DNA from 3 places in the Aquisalimonas asiatica genome. Region 1 is predicted to be linked to each of the others. Evidence: riboswitches for the same ligand, from Rfam matches in the RefSeq annotation. Region 1 holds a riboswitch; each other region holds the start of a gene.
The links. Region 1 has a riboswitch for cobalamin ahead of BMZ02_RS10305 (hypothetical protein). Riboswitches for the same ligand answer to the same signal wherever they lie in the genome.

Region 1 (5,928 bases):
GCTCATTGATCCCGCGATTCTGGGAACCGAACACCTGGAAGCGGTGGTCACCAACGTCAAGGTTCGCGTGGCCGCCGAGGTTGAGTTCCTCCTGACTGCGCTCTCCCAGTGAACGGCCGGCCTCCCCCATGAATTCACCCTGTTCGGCGTAGTCGAAGTCCTTGGTGACGAAGTTGATCACACCGACCATGGCGTTGCTGCCGTAGAACAGGGATTGTCCGTCCTTGAGCACCTCGATCCGCTCAATGTGCTGGGGGTTGATGTTGAGATGAGTGCCGAAGAAGGTGCGCGGTTCGATGCGTACACCGTCGAGCAGCATGACGAACTCCCGCTCGTCTCCCCCTAGCAGGGAAATACTGCCGGCGCCGGCGCGTCCGCCCGCCTGCGGTTGCACGTAGACACCCGGCGCCAGCACCTCCAGCGCCTGTGTCAGCGTGGTGGCGCCGGTCTCGCGTATGTCCTCGGCGGTGATGATATCGACGCTGGCGCCCCGGTCGCCCAGAGTCCCGGCCAGGTCGCGCTGAGACGTCGCCTGCCCGGCGGCCGTGACTCCGATCGCCTCAAGTTGTGTGACGTCACCGGCAACGGCCTGCTGACACAACCCGATACCACCGGTCAGTGTGACCGCCAATACCAGGCGTCCCCCTCTCGCTGAATGCATACTCATGGCTTCCTTGAGCTCCCTTTCTTATCGAATCGCCGCCAATGGCGGTCAGTGATTGCCCTCAATGGGTCAGGCCCCGGCGAGTGCCCGCCGCGCCTGGTCTGCAAGTGGAACGGCAACGGCGAACATGACGGCGAAAACGGCGTAGAGCGGCAGGCGCCGAGGGGCCAGATCCAGTGTCCCGGCGACCGCCAGCGCCCCCGCAGTCAGGGTTGCAATGGCAGTGACACTGCCCACTCCTGCACCCCAGTGGTGCAAGCTGCCCAACACAAGGACGGCGACTACACTCCATCCAGCCACGGCGCATGCCTTGCGCAGCCGCTGATCACCGACGTGCCCACGAACCTGGCGGTGGTGGCGGGCAATGCCGAGCGCCAGTGCGGACAGGCCGGCGTAGGCGAGCGCCAGAGCTGACAGGCCGGCTCCGATCATTTCCCGCCCCCTTGCACGCCGCCCCGCATTCCGCCACGACGACGTGCCGAAGCTGCGGCGTTGTCAGCGGCCCTTCTGCGGCTCCTGATCAGCAGCCCTGCAAGCAAGGCGGAGAATGCAAGCGCGGTGCCGTCCACTCCGGCGAGAACCCAGTTGCCACCCGCCAGGGCACGGCCAAGGTGGATGTCGGTGGTCAGGAAATTGACCATCGGCAGAAGGGCAGCCAGCACCGCCCCTGCGCCGATTTGCTCAACCCAGGCTCTGCCCGGTGGTCGGGCGGCGGCATGGGCAAAAGCAGCCGCCCACACGATGAACATCGCATGGACCTCCCAGTCGGCACGGCCGTCCAGGCCCACGGGAAGCAAACGGTTCGCCAGAAAGTAGGAAAGGACACCGATCGGTAACCCGGCGACTACGGCCACATTGAGCCGCTCGACCAGCGCAACCCCAGTGGCGGCGCGCCGTTGCTGTCGCCGCTTGGTCGTCCACAGGACCAGACCCGTTGCGACCATCGCGGCACCGGCGAATCCACAAAGGACGTACAACCAGCGCAGAATGGGCTGTGCGAAGCGCCCTTCGTGCAAGCCGACCAGAACGTCGCGCACGCCGTGAGCCGCGCTTACGGGAGGGGTGTGATGATCGACCAGTTCGCCGCTGACACCATCGAAGACCAGCTGCTCACGCGTCCGGAGCGGGCGCTCGGTATGCCGCGCGACAGCCACCCTCGCCTCGGCATCGCCAGGGTTCTGGATGGTGATGCGACCCACGGAGTCATCACCCCATCGGGATTCGGCCTGTTGCACCAGCGGTGCGATCTCGGCCAGCGTGGCTTGCTCACCGGCGGCGCTGATGTGCCGGACGCTCTCCGAGCGCTCCGAGAAGAACGCCTGCCGCCCGTCGGCGCCGCTGCCGTATCCCGCCGCGACAACCACCGACATGTAGGTCACGCCGAGCAGCACAAGCCCGGAGTAGGTGATCATCAAGTGAAAAGGCAGCGCCAGAACACCTGCCAGCGTGTGCGCGTCCAGCCAGGTCCGCAGCCCCTTGCCCGTGCGCAGGGTGAAGGCGTCCCGAAACAGGTGGCGATGGATGACAACGCCGGCAAGGAGCACCACCAGCATTGCCAGGGCGGCGGCGCCAACGATCCAGGAGGCGGCTGTTCTGGGCAAATAGGCCAGTTGGTAGTGCATCCGGTAGAGCGTGCTGCCACCCGCCGTCTCCCTGTAGTCGGCGGGCTCTCCCGTCTCGGCATGCAGGATCTCGGTCTCGCGACCGGGGTCGGCCCCACTCCACGCGACCTGCAGGTCGGGGTTCTCCCTGTGGCCCGGAGGTGTGATCGTCCAGCGCTCGGCATCCGGAGCGACCTCAAGGAGACGGCGGACTCCTGTATCCGCCGCACTCGCAGCATCCACAGTCACCGCAGCAACCGGGCGCTCGGGCGTCATCCACTGGTCGATTTCGACGGCGAAGTAGCCGAGCGTACCGGTGACGAAAACAAAGTAGAGAATCCAGCCGACGCAGACACCGGCCCATGTATGGAGCCACGCCATGCTCTCGCGGAACGCGCCCGTCAAACCGCACCTCCAGCCGCCAGGGCAGAGGCGCCCACCTGGACGAGCACCAGCAATGCGACCGGCACGAGAATCCCGACCGCGGCGATGGCAGGAGTACGAGCGGCGAACGCCCAGAGCACGGCGCCCGCGTAGGGGAGGAAACTCAGGGAGATGGCGAGGTCCACGGCCTCGGCCCGGGGAAGAGTCAACCCGTTCACCATGGCAGTGGCGAAACTGACGGCGAGCAGATACCCGCCAAGGACAGCCACGGCGACGCGCGCCACGATCGCCATTGCGCGGGTCACCGGGACGCGGCTCGGCTGTTTGCGGTCAGACGCCATGGCGACGTGATCCTCCCTGAAACGCGGTGGCATGCACACGGCGAGGGAGATATCGCGACGAGGAGGTCCGACGGTTGAGCTCAGCAACACACCGGGAACCTGCGCGGGCCACGCGCCACCGGGATGACCTGGAGAACGTGAAACCTCTCGCCAGCGGCGCCCCTCGCACCTCCGGACGGTGACCACTGCCGTGGGACAACACCACAGGCAGGGCCTGACTCTCGGGCCGGTCTCCGGACTCGCGTGTGGATGCCGCAGCATCCGAGCGGACCGCCTTCCCATGGCATCAGCCACAGTGGCGGGGATGGTCCGCTGCAACACGCTCACCGTTGCGGGGGCAGTCCCGGACTTGGCACGGGGCGCGTTGCCCATGCCTCACCGGGTTCCCGTTTCACCTTCCCGGCCGGAACGGCCTGAAGGCACCCGAGAGCGAAACGACAAAGCTACTGCCCCTTGCTGGCAGGGTCAACCGGCCCGAAGATCGTATGTGTAACGTTATAACATTGCTATCAACATGCCGTCCCATCCGCCCCCGGTTTCGTGCGATGATCCCCGCACACGACCGCACGGACACCAGCCAACGGGAGCCTTGACCATGGCCAGCCTGCAGTACCGGGATCTGCGCGATTTCATGGACCGCCTGGAGCGGGACGGGGAGCTCAAGCGCATCTCCGCGCCGGTAGACCCGAACCTGGAGATGACCGAGATCTGCGACCGCACCCTGCGCAAGGGCGGGCCGGCGCTGTTGTTCGAGAACCCGGTGGGGTCGGACATCCCCGTGCTGGGCAACCTGTTCGGCACGCCATATCGCGTGGCGCTGGGCATGGGCGCGGACGGCACCGAAGCCCTGCGCGAAATCGGCAAGCTGCTGGCCTTTCTCAAGGAGCCCGACCCGCCCAAGGGCATGAAAGACGCCTGGAAGCAGCTGCCGATCTTCAAGCAGGTGCTGAACATGGGGCCGAAGACGGTGCGGCGGCCGGAGTGCCAGGAGCACGTGATCGAGGGCGACGATGTCGACCTCTCCCGCCTGCCCATCTGGACGTGCTGGCCCGGCGACGCGGGCCCGTTGATCACCTGGGCGCTGGTGGTCACCCGCGGCCCGCACAAGGAGCGGCAGAATCTGGGCATCTACCGCCAGCAGGTGATCGGCCGCAATCGGGTGATCATGCGCTGGCTCGGCCACCGCGGCGGCGCGCTGGATTTCCAGGAATGGCAGCAGGAGCACCCCGGCGAGCCGTTCCCCATTGCGGTGGCCCTGGGGGCCGACCCCGCGACGATCCTGGGCGCCGTCACCCCCGTGCCGGACACCCTCTCCGAGTACGCCTTCGCCGGGCTGCTGCGGGGGAGCAAGACCGAGCTGGGCAAATGCATCGGTTCCGACCTGCAGGTGCCCGCTTCGGCGGAGATCGTGCTTGAAGGCCACATTTACCCGGACGATTGGGCGGATGAAGGCCCGTTCGGCGATCACACCGGCTACTACAACGAGGTGGACCGCTTCCCGGTATTCACCATCGAGCGCATCACCCACCGCAGCAACCCGGTCTATCACAGCACCTACACGGGCCGGCCGCCGGATGAGCCGGCGGTGCTCGGGGTGGCACTGAACGAGGTGTTCGTGCCGATCCTGCAGAAACAGTTCCCGGAGATCGTGGATTTCTACCTGCCGCCGGAAGGCTGCTCTTATCGCATGGCGGTGGTGACCATGAAGAAGCAGTACCCGGGCCACGCCAAGCGCGTGATGCTGGGGGTGTGGTCGTTCCTGCGGCAGTTCATGTACACCAAGTTCGTCATCGTCACGGATGACGACGTCAACGCCCGGGACTGGAACGACGTGATCTGGGCCATGACCACGCGCATGGACCCGCAGCGCGACAGCACGTTCATCGACAACTCGCCCATCGACTACCTGGACTTCGCCTCGCCGGTCTCCGGGCTCGGCTCGAAGATCGGCTTCGACGCCACCAACAAGTGGAAAGGCGAGACCAACCGCGAGTGGGGCCGGCCCATCACCATGGACCCGGAGATCAAGCGCCGGGTGGACGAGCGCTGGGACGAGCTGGGCATCGACTGATGCCCGAGTTACACTTGCAGTTCACCCAGCCCTAAAGGCGACGGCGCCACCCATGACGGGACAACCGCACCGACGGAAGCGGACGTGGTTCGGCATCGCCGCACTGTTGCTGGCGGCGCTGGCGGTTGCCGCAATGCCCCTGGCGCATGCCGCCCACGGCCTCGACCACGAGGCCCATGCCGCCGACGCCGCTGATCATCACCACCACGAACACGATCACGCCCAGCACGACGGCGCCGACTGCGACGAATCGGACCCGGCGCACCTGCTCCATGAGCTGATGGAGTGCGACTGCCTGCTCTGCAAGGCCGGGCAGGCGTCCGCGATACTCCCCGACCCACTCTCCGCCCGCCTGGCGGCCGCCGTGGTGGCGCGCCTGCCCGTGGCACCACGGGCCGAGACACGCTCAGACCACGCCCTGCGCCCACCCACGCGCGCCCCACCTGCATTGAACGCGAGCTGACCAACCGAATTGTCAGCGGCACCGCGCCCTGCGTGCGCGGCGCCCGCCCAATGCAGGAGATCAAGCATGGCCTTGCAACAACCCGGGCCCTTCGGGGCCGTAGGGGTGTTCGCCGTGATGCTGTCGAGCGCAGCACACGGTGAAGACGCCGTTCGTCTGGATCCGGTGACCGTCACCGGCCAGTTTCCGGCGAGCACCCTGCCCGTGGCCGACGAGACGGCCGCCGAGCTGGAGCGCATTCCCGGCGGCACCTCGCTGGTGGATCTGGACACAGTGCGCGAGGGGCGCACCGCCAACCTGGAGGACGCCCTGGGCACGACGCCGGGCGTCTACGCCCGCAGCCGCTTCGGCCAGGATGAGACGCGCCTGTCCATTCGCGGCTCCGGCCTCACCCAGACCTTCAA
Region 2 (5,928 bases), on a different contig from region 1:
TGATAGAAGCCCATGTAGTGGTGGGTGGGCGGGAATGTGGTGTTGGCGTGCAGCAGCGCTTCGCTGACTTCCCAGCCCCGGGGTGGCTGCGGGCCGATGAACACGTTGCCGAAACGGATGCCGGGGAAGACCATCTCGCCGTCGCGGACCATGGCCTCGCCGGGGGCGTCGCCCCAGCCGGTGAGGCCCGGGATGCCGGTGCGGATCAGCGCGTCGCGCAGGCTGGTCACCTCATCGGTGTCACCACCGTGCTGGAGCAGTCGGGTCCATTCGTGCTGGTACTGGGAGAGCAGGTCCAGGGCGCGGTTCTGACGGGCGTGCTCGTAGTTCTCGAGCATGTGCCGGACGTCGCCGAGGCCGCGCTCCAGCAGCCGTTCCGCCAGGGCGCGCTGTTCCTGGTCCTTGGCGTCCATGAGCCGGGCGTGCACGTAGCCGATGGGGCCGTTCTCGAGCTCCGCCTGGATGGTCTCCGGCAAGGTGTGGAAATAGTCGAGATAGTCCTCGGTCGAGAGCGTGGGCACGCGCTCGGCCAGTTCCGACAGGCCTTCGGCGTCCTCCTGGAGGTTCACGCCGCGGTCCTGGATTTCGTCCAGCAGGGCGTCGGCGTCCTCGGGCAGCTCGCCGGTGTCGTAGCCGGCGGCCTTCAGCTGCTGGAGCATCTCGAACAGGGACTCGGGCACGTCGAGCTTATCGGCGCCGACGTTGTGCCGCCCCGGCGGGTGGTTGTAGTAGACCAGCGCGACCCGCTTGTCGGCGTTGTCGGCCGTCTGCAGCCGCTGCCAGCGCTGCATGCGGTCCGCCATCGCCTCGACCCGCTCCGGGACCGGGCGGGTGAGCTTGAGTGTCACCCCGGTGGCGTCGTCGGTCTCAGGCGATTCGGCCGTTGCCAGCACCATGGGCTGGCTGATGCCCTGCAGCTCGGGCATGGCGAGCTGGTAGTGGACGTTGTCCCAGGGGATGCCCTCTTCCGACAGTTGCCACTCCGGCTCGGTGAGGTCGCTGAGGCGGATGCCCTTGACCACGGGCACGTCCAGGGCGCCGAACGCCTCGGTGACGTCCCGCCGGCCCTCGCCGCCCCCCACGGTGAAGTACTTGAGGCTGACCACGCCGGTCAGCTCCGCCGGTGCGCTGCGCTCGGCGAGGGTCTCCACCGCCTCGACGCTGGCGCCACCCCAGCGGGCCAGCACGGCGAAACACTGGATGCCACGCTCCTCGAGGGCCTCACAGGCGGCGTCCAGCAGTGCCCGGTCGCCAGGCCGGTCGCCGGTGTTGCCATCCAGCAGTGCCACGGCGGGCCCGTCGTCCAGGTCGAGGTCCGCCGGGTCGGCGCTGGCTTTGCCGTTGCGGTAGTAGCGGATGGGGTCCTGCGGGCGCGGCTCCGGCACCTCCATGTCGTGACCGGCATGAGCCAGCAGCCACTCCATCATGCCGGCCATGTGGTCCGGGCTGCGTCCCTGGTAGAACGCGCGCCCGTTCAGCCAGTCGGCCTGATCGGGGAAGGCGTCGCGCTGTGCGGCCAGATGCTCGCGGGGGTCTTCGCCGGCATCCGGGTTGGCTACCAGCTCGTTGACGGCCTCGTCGGAGAGGCCGTCCAGCACCGGCTCTCCGTCCAGCCGCGAGAGCCGGGTAATGCGGCGGTCGCTGTTCATGGCCAGCACCGGCACGTCCGCGCCGGGGCTGGCCTCGCGTAACAGGCGCTCGATGCGCCCGACCTGATCGCCGAAGACGCCGGCCATGAACACGGCGTCGGCCTCGCGCCAGAGCCCGGCCACCTCGCCGTCCGATTTCTCGGCCAGCTGTTCCGGGGTGCGCAGCACCACATCGTGCTCGGGGTGGGCGTCCACGAAGGCATGGGCCCCGGCCGCCACTTCGGCGGCGGAGCGTTCGGAGACAATGCCGACGATGGTGGCGGCGGAGGCAATCCCTGGCAGCAGCAGTGCCAGCAGTAGCACGCTGAATCGCATCATCATTTATCGGTTCCCGTAACGGACGCTGAGAAAGGCGGTGCGGCCGGCGTTCTTGTAGTCGAAGTCGCTTGTACTGTTCCGAGCCGTGACATAATCCGTGTCGAAGACGTTATCGATCGTGAGCCGGGCAGACCAGTTGCGCGCAAACTCCCAGCCGGCGCGCAGGTTCATCAGGCCGAAGCCGGGCAGCCGGTCATCGCCCTGGTAGCGGTCACCCTGGAAGATCCCGCTGGCGCCGACGGAAGCCGTCCCGATGGACCGGTCGAGATCAAGACGGGCCGTTCTGGTCGCGCGGCGCTCCAGGCGCTCACCGCTGTCGCGGTCACGCGGATCCGTCAGCGTCGCGGAGGCCTGCACATCCCACGCGCTGATGCGGGTCTGCAGCGAGCCTTCCAGCCCCTGAATGCGGGCGCGGTCGACATTCTCGGGCCGCATGACGCCGTCGTTTCCAAAGGCGTTCTGGATGAGGTCGTCCACGTGACTCTGGTAGGCGGCAAGATCCCAGCGGAGATGCTGGTATTGACCGGTTATGCCGATCTCCGCGGTCTGGGAGCGCTCGGGGGAGAGGTTGTCGTTGCCTTCGAAAATAAAGCCGTCGCCGTAATCGGTAAAGGGGAAATAAAGGTCGTTGAACGTGGGCGCACGGAATGCCGTGCCGTAGCTCAGACGCAGTCGGTGATTGGCGTCCAGCGCCTGTCCGAATGCGGCGCCACCGGTGACGCGGTCACCAAAGGCCTCGTTATCATCGAGGCGCACACTGAGCTGGATCTCCGAGTTGTCACCACCGATCAGGTACTGTCCGAAAGCGGCGCGATTATCACGGCGGGTCTCGTCGTAGTCGGTGGTTCCCGCGACCTCGTCGCGCTGAAACTCCGCACCAAAGACGACTTCGTTGTTGCCGTGGATGGCCGTGTTCTCCATCCGGGCGGTGCGCGTTTCGGTATCGAAGACCGAGATTCCGGATCCCTCGAAGTTCTCCTGTTCGTCACGGGCCTGGCTGATCTGCAGCCGGGTGGTCCATGCTGCGCCGATCGGGATCAGCGTGTGGGCGCCGATGGCCTGGTTCAGAAAATCGGTATCGCCGCCGTCGAATTCCGTGTTGCCTTCGGCGCGAAACCCGAGAACGCCGACCTCCGTGCCGTTATCGAACTGATGGGTAAGCCGTCCAACGTTGGCGTTGTTGACGAACCCCCGGTCGTCCCCGTCTTCCCGAACCGGGGCGCCGCGCGTATGGAAGCGGTTGGTGCTCACGCTGTAGGACGTGCCGTCCGCCGCACCCGCGAAGCCCGCACCAATCTCGCTGCTATCGAATGAACCATAGCCCCCTTGAATCCAGTACTGATCGCCGTCTCGCCCGTCCGGGGTGAACGCCTGCACGACCCCACCGACCGCGTCGGCGCCGTAGATGCTTGCCCTGGGCCCGCGGACAACCTCCACGTTATCGAGAAGCTGTGGCGGGATGAACTGCCAGGGCACGCCGCCGGTCGTGGCCGAACGAATGCGCACACCATCGATCAGCAGCATCGTGGATTCGGAACCGGTGCCGCGCGTATAGACGCTGGTGGCCTTGCCGAAGGAGCCGTTGGTCTGGACGTCGAGCCCGGGCTGACCACGCAGGATGTCGCCAAGCTCCCGTGGCTGCTGCCGGTCCAGAGTCTCGCGGTCGATCACAGTGACCGAGCTGAGGCTTTCGTCCACGGTCTGGGTGGAGAGCGTCGGCGTCACCACCACGGGGTTGAGCTGGATCGGGTCGTCCCCCGAGGCGCTCAGAGGCGCCAGACACACGGCCACCGTGGCCGCAGCTGCAGGCTTGCTGAAGTACATGGTTGTCCCCTTTCGCCGTGCCACCCGCACGGGCGTATCGTTCTGTAATAGTGGCGCGTGGGTGGGGCGATCAGGCGGCAAGTGGCGGAGTCTGCCGGCCTGTGCGTCGCCCTCCGCAACGCGCGGCAAACCCGGCAGGCCGGTCTACGGGCTGATGAGCGGGGAGCTGTGGACCCGTCCCTGGGCGACCGCCTTCCCGTGCATATTGCACAGTGGCCGAGAGGTCGCCTTTGACTCAAACACCGTTGCGGGGGCAGCGTCGGAATGGGGCCGCGTGCCGTGAGGCGGGCCGGTACCGACTTCCCGTTTCATCCCGTCACAGCCGGTTGGTACTGCACGGGACACCTGCAGGGAGGCGAATGACGCTAGCAAGGGGGGTGCCGGTAGTCAAATCGACAGGGCGGTATCGAGCCGTGCCAGCCCCGCTTCATCCGGGGCGAGTCCGAAGCGCAGCGCGGCCGGCCCCTGGAACAGGCGCACCAGGATGCCCTCGCGGGCGAGTCGATCCTGCAGCGCGGCCGACTCGCCGTGCGGGCAGTAGCGAAACAGGCTGGTGCCTCCGGCGGGCGTCAGCCCGTGGCGTCGGAGCACCTGGTCCAGGGCTGCCGCCCCGGCGTCGAGACGCCGGCGATTGGCCTCCTGCCAGGCGCGGTCGGCCAGGGCCTGGCGCATGACCCAGCGTGCCGGGTGGCTCACGGCCCAGGGGCCAAGCAGCGTGTCGAGGTGGTCGCAGAGCGGCGCCGGGCCGAACAGAAAGCCGCCCCGCAAGCCGGCGAGCCCGAAGAACTTGCCCAGGGACCGCATGACCAGCAGTCCGTCCGGCCCCGTGGCGGGCGCCACGCTGTCTGCGGGTGTCGGGTCGATGAAGGCTTCGTCCACCACTAGCCAGCCGTCCCGCGCCTGCAGCCGACGGTGCCACTCAAGCAAACGCTCCGTCGGGACGGTAAGCCCGGTGGGGTTGTTCGGGTGTATCCAGACCAGCACGTCCAGGTGGTCCAGATGCGCGTCCACATCGTCGTGGGGCACATTGATCACCGCATGACCCTGCTGGCGCCACCACCACGCGTGTTCCGCGTAGCCGGGGGCGGGTACGCCGACCCGGCAGGGCGCCCGCAGTCGTGGTAGCGCCTGGATGACCGCCTGGGAGCCGGCCGTGGTGACGCAGCCGGCCGCAGCCGGGGCGCCCGCCCACGCCCTTGCGATCGCCGGCAGGTCGTCGTCCGCCTCGGGCAGGCGCTGCCACACCGACCCGGGGACTTCCGGCACCGGCCAGGGCCACGGGTTGATGCCGGTGGAGAGGTCCAGCCAGTGTTCCAGGGGGATGCCGTATGCGGCTGCCGCCCGGTTCAGCCTGCCGCCGTGATCAGGGACCATGCCATGCCTCCCAATAGGATGACGGCCAGCCAGCAGAACACGGCGCGGCGCACCAGCACGACCGCGGCGTCGATGGTGGCGCCGTCTGGTGGCGGACCTTCGCCCAGGGGTGGGCGTTCCCGCCAGCCGTCCCGGTAGGGCGCGGCGCCGCCGAGGGTGACACCAAGCGCGCCGGCGCCCGCGGCCATTACCGGCCCGGCGTTGGGGCTCTCCCACGCGCCCGCCTGGCGGAACCAGCAGGACAGGGCCGTGGCGGTGCGGCCAGAGGCGGCGTAGGCCAGCGCCGTCAGCCGCGCCGGTATCCAGTTGAGCGCATCGTCGAGCCGCGCGACCACGCGGCCGAACAACAGGTAGCGCGGTGTCCGATAGCCCCACATGGCGTCCAGGGTATTCACCAGGCGGTGCAGGATTACGCCCGGCAGGCCCGCGACCAGGTACCAGAACAGGCTGGCGAAGACGGCGTCGGCGCCGTTCTCCAGGACCGACTCGGACGCCGCCCCGGCAACGCCCCGTTGATCCAGCGCCCGGGTGTCGCGGCTGACCATGGCGCCCACGGCGTCTCGGGCACCGGCAAGGTCGCCGTGGATCAGCGGTGTGGCGACGGCGCGGGCGTGATCTCCCAGGCTGCGCGGGCCGATGGCGAGATACAGCACCACAATCTCCAGGGCCACCAACACGACCGGCGGCAACACCAGCGCCAGTACCACGGCGACAAGGACGGGCGGTGCCAGCAACACGGCGGCTGCCGTCAGGCCGGACGCGA
Region 3 (5,928 bases), on a different contig from region 1:
GCCGCTCCGCCACCACGGCCAGCTGCCGCAGCTGCGCTGCATTGAGCGCACCGAACGGGAACGCCGCGTGTACCCAGGCCCCGTGGGGCGCGACTCCCGGTGCCGGAGGCCCCACCGCGGGCACCGGCACCGTGCCGGCGGGCTCGGCCAGCTCAGCCAGTGCGTCCTGGAACGGCGCGACACCGCGCTCGGCCAGGGCTGCAGCCATCCGCCGCGGCGGGTCGTCGTCCAGCAGTCGCGCCAGCACGCGCCGGGCAGCAACGGCGGCCTGCTCCGGAGCAACCCGTCCCAGCGGCACCGCGTCCGCCCCCCGGCCGCCAATGCTCAGCCGATAGCGCAGGCCACCGTGATCACAGGTCACGGCGTCCAGGCGCAGGTCGGCATGGACGCAGGCGATCCCTGTCACGCCACCGCCATCCACGACCACGCCGGTCTTGGCCGGCAGGCGGTGAAGTGCGGTGTCGGCGGCGATGCCGTCGGCCACGGCCCGCGCCACCGGCGTGATGTCGGTGACGGCATCGGGGTCCAGGTCGGTCGCGGGGGCGGCCAGCACGTTGCGTACCGCCTCCCGGTCGGGGTCACTGTCGGCGACGCCGGCCGCCACGAGCGCGTTCTGGGCGCCCGTCAGGGTTGCCGGGCGCACCCCACGCAGCTGCAGGTTGCCACGGACGGTGAGCTCCAGCGCGCCGTTGCCGTATTCTTCGGCCACCTGCGCCACGGCGCCCACCTGCGCCGGCGTCCAGCCACCGATGGGATGGCGCAGGCGCAGCAGCAGCCCGTCGCCACTGGCCATGGGCGCGGCCACCCCCGGGCAGGCACCGCGCACGGCGCCGTTATGGTTGGCGCGCGCCCCACTCATGGTTTCACCCGTGTGCCCCGGGCCACCAGCGTCAGGGCCACGGCGCCGGCGATGGCGGTGGCCACGCCGAGCATGGCAAACGTGGCCCACCACGGCACCGCACTGGTGCCGAGCAGGCCGTGGCGGAAGCCCTCGATCAGGTAGTACATGGGGTTGGCCAGCGACAGGCTCTGCCACGGTTCGTCCAGGCGGCTGACGGGGTAGAACAGCCCGCCCAGGTAGATCAGCGGCGTCAGCACGAACGTGGTGACCACCGAGGTGTGGTCGAAGGTGCGCGCATAGATACCGTTGATGAGCCCGGCAAAGGAGAACAGCAACGCGGCAAGCACCGCCATGCCGGCAATGCCCACCGGGTGGTGGAACTGCAGCCCGGTCAGTGGCAGCGCCAGCGCGGCCACCAGCAGCCCCACCAGCAATCCGCGCAATACGCCGCCGGTGACGAAGCCGGCAACGATCAGCCACGGTGGCATGGGCGCCACCAGGAGCTCCTCGATGTGACGCTGGAGCTTGGCGCCGAACACCGCCAGGGTCACGTTGCTGTAGGCGTTGGTGACCACTGCCAGCATTACCAGGCCGGGCATCAGGAACTCCGTGTAGCCCACGCCGCCGAGGGTGCCGATCTCCCGCCCGACCAGCTGGCCAAGCACCACCAGAAACAGGGCCGCAGTCACCACCGACGGCAACAGTGTCTGGATCCAGGTGCGCACAACGCGGCGAAGCTGCTTCACCACCATGCCGCGATAGGCATTCCAGTAGAGCGCCGCTGTCATGCCGGTGCCTCCTGCCGGCTGCGCAGGCGCTCCAGGAACAGCTGCTCCAGCCGGTTGCTCTTGTTACGCAGACTGATCACCTGCACCCCGGCCTCGGTGAGCGACGCGAACAGGGTATTGAGATGCCGGCCCCGGGGCACGTCCACCTCCAGGGTGCGGCTATCCACGGCGCGGACCGTGACGCCATCGAGACGGGGCGGTTCCGGGCAGTCAGCGGCCAGATCCAGCACCAGGGTGTCGTGGTCCATCCCCTGCAGCAGCGCAGTAGGGCTGCCGCGGGCGATGAGGCGACCGTCGTCGATGAAGGCGAGGTCGTCGCAAAGCTGCTCCGCCTCCTCCAGGTAGTGCGTGGTGAGCAGCACCGTGGTGCCGGCGGCGTTCAGCCGCTGCAGCACGGCCCAGAGGTCGTGGCGGGCCGCCACGTCCACCCCGGCGGTGGGCTCGTCCAGCACCAGCAGGCGCGGCTCGTGCGCCAGGGCGCGCGCGATCATGAGCCGCCGCTTGAGGCCACCGGACAGCCCCCAGGCGGTCTGCCGGGCACGGTCGGCCAGCCCCAGCAACGACAGCACGACGTCGGTGCGCTGGCGCGCGCGCCGTGGCGAAAGACCGTAGTAGGCAGCCTGGGTAGCGACGATCTCCGCCACCGGCTCGAAGCTGTTGAAGTTCACCTCCTGGGGGACCAGTCCGATGAGCCGCCGCGCGGCAACGGGCTCCCGCGCCAGGTCATGGCCGAACACGCGCACCGTGCCCTGTTCCAGCCGCACCAGCGAGGTCAGCAGGCCGATCAGCGTGGTCTTGCCGGCGCCGTTGGGGCCGAGCAGGCCGAAGAAACGGCCGGCATCCACCGTGAGATCCACCCCCGCGAGACCGGTGCGACCGCTGGCGTAGTGTTTGGTCAGGCCTTCCAGGGCGATTGCCGGCGCGCTCATGCCGCCACCCCAGTGGTCGCCGTGCCCACCAGGCGACCGCCTCGATCCACGGCGCAGACATCAAGCATAACGGCGTCGGGCAGCGTGCGGCGGGCCTGATCGTAGGCGCGGGCACAGATCCGGTCCGCCAGGGGAATCCCGGCGTTTTGACACAGCGAGAGGGCCTCGATGCTGGTGTTACAGGCTGTCATGCGTATGCGCAGGTGGGTGTCGGCACCCAGGGCCGCCGCTTCCCTGGCGAGGCCGTCAAGGTCGATGGCGCACTTGCGGCTATGGGTGTCGGCATGGCCGGCGGCGAACTTGCTGAGCTTGCCGAAACCGCCGGCCAGGGTGACCCGCGGCACCGGATGACGCTTGATGTACTTGAGCACGCCCCCGATGAGGTCACCCATCTCGATCAGTGCCATGTCACCGAGGCGGTAGCGCGCACGCGCCATGGCCTCGCTGGAGCCGCCGGTGCAGCAGGCGAGGTGGGTGATGCCGTTGGCGCGGGCCACGTCGATGGACTGGTGAATGGAGGCGATGTAGGCCGCACAGGAAAACGGCCGCACGATGCCGGTGGTACCGAGGATCGACAGCCCGCCCTGGATCCCCAGACGCCCGTTCATGGTGCGCTCGGCAATACGTTCGCCGTCGTCCACGCCGACAAAGAGGGAGAACCCCCCGCGATGACCCAGGGCGGCGGCGCATTCAAGAAGATGGTCGGTCATCATGCGCCGTGGCACCGGATTGATGGCCGGCTCGCCCACCGCGACAGGGAGGCCGGAGCGCGTGACAACCCCGACGCCGGCACCGGCATGGAAAGTGATACCCGACTCGCGGCGAGGCTCGACGCGTACCCACACCCGGGCGCCATGGGTGGCATCCGGGTCATCGCCACCGTCCTTGATGACGCCCGCTTCGGCGCCCTCCCCGGTGCGCCGGAGGTCATTGAGGACCAGCTCCACGCGCTTGCCCTTGGGCAGGACCACGGACTGGCGCTCGCCCACCTGATCCCCCAGCGCCAGACGCGCGGCGGCGGTCGCCGCGGCCGTCGCACACACCCCGGTGGTCAGGCCGGTACGCAACCGGCCATCGCCATCACGGCTCTCCGGACGCATGGAGGGCGCGCCGGTGGTTGTCTGTGGTTGCTGCGCGTCAGTCACGTCTTGCGGTCCCACGCCGGATGATTGCGCGACGGGAGCGGTGGCAGGGTGGATACCGATCTTGGGGGACAGGCGATCACCACCCGGTTCCGCCGCACCCCGCGGCACCAGGGAGTTCAGGCCGGTCTCCGGACTCGTGGCGCGGGGTCCGTCCCCGGCGGATCGCCTTCCCGACGCACCCGGGCGGGCATCGTCAGTGGCCTGTGATCCGGTTGTCACCACATACCGTTGCGGGGGCAGCGCCGGCCTTGCACAAAAAGGATGCGCACCGGCTTCCCGATTATCCCCGGCTGCACTCGGGGCACCTGAAGCTGGCTGTACCTTATGGGACCCCCGGGGGGTGGTCAACCGGGACTGCCAATACAATCTGCTTACACTAGTTATGCAATACTGATCATCCAAAGACGAATCCGAGAGCGGCATGCCATGGCAGACGACGACGCGCACGACCGGACAGTGGATGCGGATGAACTGGCGCGCTACCGCGCACTCGCGGACATGTGGTGGCAACCCGACGGCAAGCTGTGGCCCCTCCACGTACTCAACAGGCTGCGAACCGGGTACATCCGTGACCACCTGTGCGAGCGATACGGCCGCGACCCTGCCGGCCCGGCACCACTGGCGGGCCTGCGCATGCTCGACATCGGCTGCGGCGGCGGACTGCTCAGCGAGGCCATGGCCGGGCTCGGGGCCAGCGTTCACGGTGTGGACGTATCCGACAGCAACATCCAGGTGGCGCGCCTGCACGCCCGCGAACAGGGTCTGGCCATCACGTACGAGACTGCCACGGCCGAAGCGCTGGCCGGACGCGGCGCCCGCTACGACGTGGTGCTGAACATGGAGGTCGTGGAGCACGTGGCCGATCTGCCAGCGTTCATGGCTGCCGTGAACCGTCTGATATCACCGGGCGGACACACCTTCGTGGCCACCATCAACCGCAACGCGGTCTCGTTCGTCGTGGCCATACTGGGCGCGGAGTACATCTTCCGGTTGCTGCCAAGGGGCACGCACCAGTGGTCCCGCTTCCCCACGCCGGGGGAAATGGAGACGCTCCTGGAGCGGGACGGCATCACGACGGTTCGGCGCACCGGCGTCAAGGTCAACCCATTGACGCGGCGCATGTGGCTGTCACCCTCTGAGAGCGTCAATTACATGCTGCTGGCCAGGCGCCAGGCAGAGGGGGAGATATGAGTGACGAGCCACGGCCCGTCGCCCTGGTAACGGGCGGTGCGCAGGGCATCGGCCTTGGCGTGTCGCAAAAGCTGCTGTCGTCGGGGTGGCGCGTCTCGGTCATCGATGTGGACGGCGAAGCACTGGCGGCGCTGGACGAGGACAGCCGGGATGACGGGCGGCTGTTCACGGTGCAGGCGGACGTCGCCGACGAGGCGGCCGTGGAGAGCGCCGTGGATGCCACGCTGGTGCACTTCGGCCAGCTCGACGGCCTGGTGAACAATGCCGGCGTTGCCGATCCGCTGAGCGGGCCGGTGGAGGCGCTGGCCCTGTCAGACTGGCAGCGCTGGCTGGACGTCAACCTGACCGGCACCTTCCTGCTCAGCAAGCACTGCACGCCGCATCTGGCAGCGCGCCGGGGTGCCATCGTGAACATCGCCTCCACCCGGGCGTTGCAGTCGGAGCCCGACAGCGAGGCCTATGCGGCGAGCAAGGGCGGCGTGCTGGCGCTCACCCACGCGCTGGCGGTGAGTCTCTCCGGACGGGTTCGTGTCAACGCCATCAGCCCGGGCTGGATCGCGGTGGAGGACTACCGCAAGCCAAGCCTGCGCACGCCCCCCGCGCTGACTCCCGGAGACCATGCCCAGCACCCCGCGGGCCGGGTCGGCCGACCGGACGACGTCGCGGATCTCTGCGCCTTTCTGCTCTCGGACGCCGCCGGTTTCATCACCGGCGAGAACATGGTGGTCGATGGCGGCATGACCCGCCGCATGCAGTACGCCGACTAACCGCCGGTCACTAGCCCTCGGTCCGGTGCCCGGATTCCGAGGCATCGGCCTCCGGACGCGCCTCGATGATGCGCACCTGGCGACTGTCCACGTCCACGTCCAGGCGGTAGACACCCGGTTGCAGCACGTCGGTATCCAGCACCGACTCCGCCACATCCTGCTTGGCCTCCGGAAGGGCGTCGCCGCTCTCGGTCTCGAAGCGGATATCCTCCATCGCCACCGCCCCCAGGGACAGTGTCAGCCACCCGGCTGCCACCACCAGTGCGC

Region 2: another riboswitch for cobalamin. It lies ahead of BMZ02_RS13690 (TonB-dependent receptor domain-containing protein); the one in region 1 lies ahead of BMZ02_RS10305 (hypothetical protein).
Region 3: another riboswitch for cobalamin. It lies ahead of BMZ02_RS13015 (cobalt-precorrin-5B (C(1))-methyltransferase); the one in region 1 lies ahead of BMZ02_RS10305 (hypothetical protein).

The regions. Positions count from the first base shown of each region.
Region 1 covers NZ_FOEG01000004.1:96,405-102,332, reverse strand. The annotation lists gene BMZ02_RS10320 (TonB-dependent receptor plug domain-containing protein) at 1-667, opposite strand, end outside; gene BMZ02_RS10315 (DUF3325 domain-containing protein) at 734-1,096, opposite strand; gene BMZ02_RS10310 (PepSY-associated TM helix domain-containing protein) at 1,093-2,646, opposite strand; gene BMZ02_RS10305 (hypothetical protein) at 2,667-2,990, opposite strand; cobalamin riboswitch at 3,198-3,432, opposite strand; gene ubiD (4-hydroxy-3-polyprenylbenzoate decarboxylase) at 3,595-5,061, shown strand; gene BMZ02_RS10295 (DUF2946 family protein) at 5,114-5,524, shown strand; gene BMZ02_RS10290 (TonB-dependent receptor family protein) at 5,591-5,928, shown strand, end outside.
Region 2 covers NZ_FOEG01000006.1:160,833-166,760, forward strand. The annotation lists gene BMZ02_RS13685 (cobaltochelatase subunit CobN) at 1-1,964, opposite strand, end outside; gene BMZ02_RS13690 (TonB-dependent receptor domain-containing protein) at 1,971-3,791, opposite strand; cobalamin riboswitch at 3,912-4,155, opposite strand; gene cobD (threonine-phosphate decarboxylase CobD) at 4,179-5,165, opposite strand; gene cbiB (adenosylcobinamide-phosphate synthase CbiB) at 5,138-5,928, opposite strand, start outside.
Region 3 covers NZ_FOEG01000006.1:9,770-15,697, forward strand. The annotation lists gene cobG (precorrin-3B synthase) at 1-859, opposite strand, end outside; gene BMZ02_RS13005 (ABC transporter permease) at 856-1,629, opposite strand; gene BMZ02_RS13010 (ABC transporter ATP-binding protein) at 1,626-2,558, opposite strand; gene BMZ02_RS13015 (cobalt-precorrin-5B (C(1))-methyltransferase) at 2,555-3,658, opposite strand; cobalamin riboswitch at 3,806-4,027, opposite strand; gene ubiG (bifunctional 2-polyprenyl-6-hydroxyphenol methylase/3-demethylubiquinol 3-O-methyltransferase UbiG) at 4,130-4,894, shown strand; gene BMZ02_RS13025 (SDR family oxidoreductase) at 4,891-5,661, shown strand; gene BMZ02_RS13030 (hypothetical protein) at 5,672-5,928, opposite strand, start outside.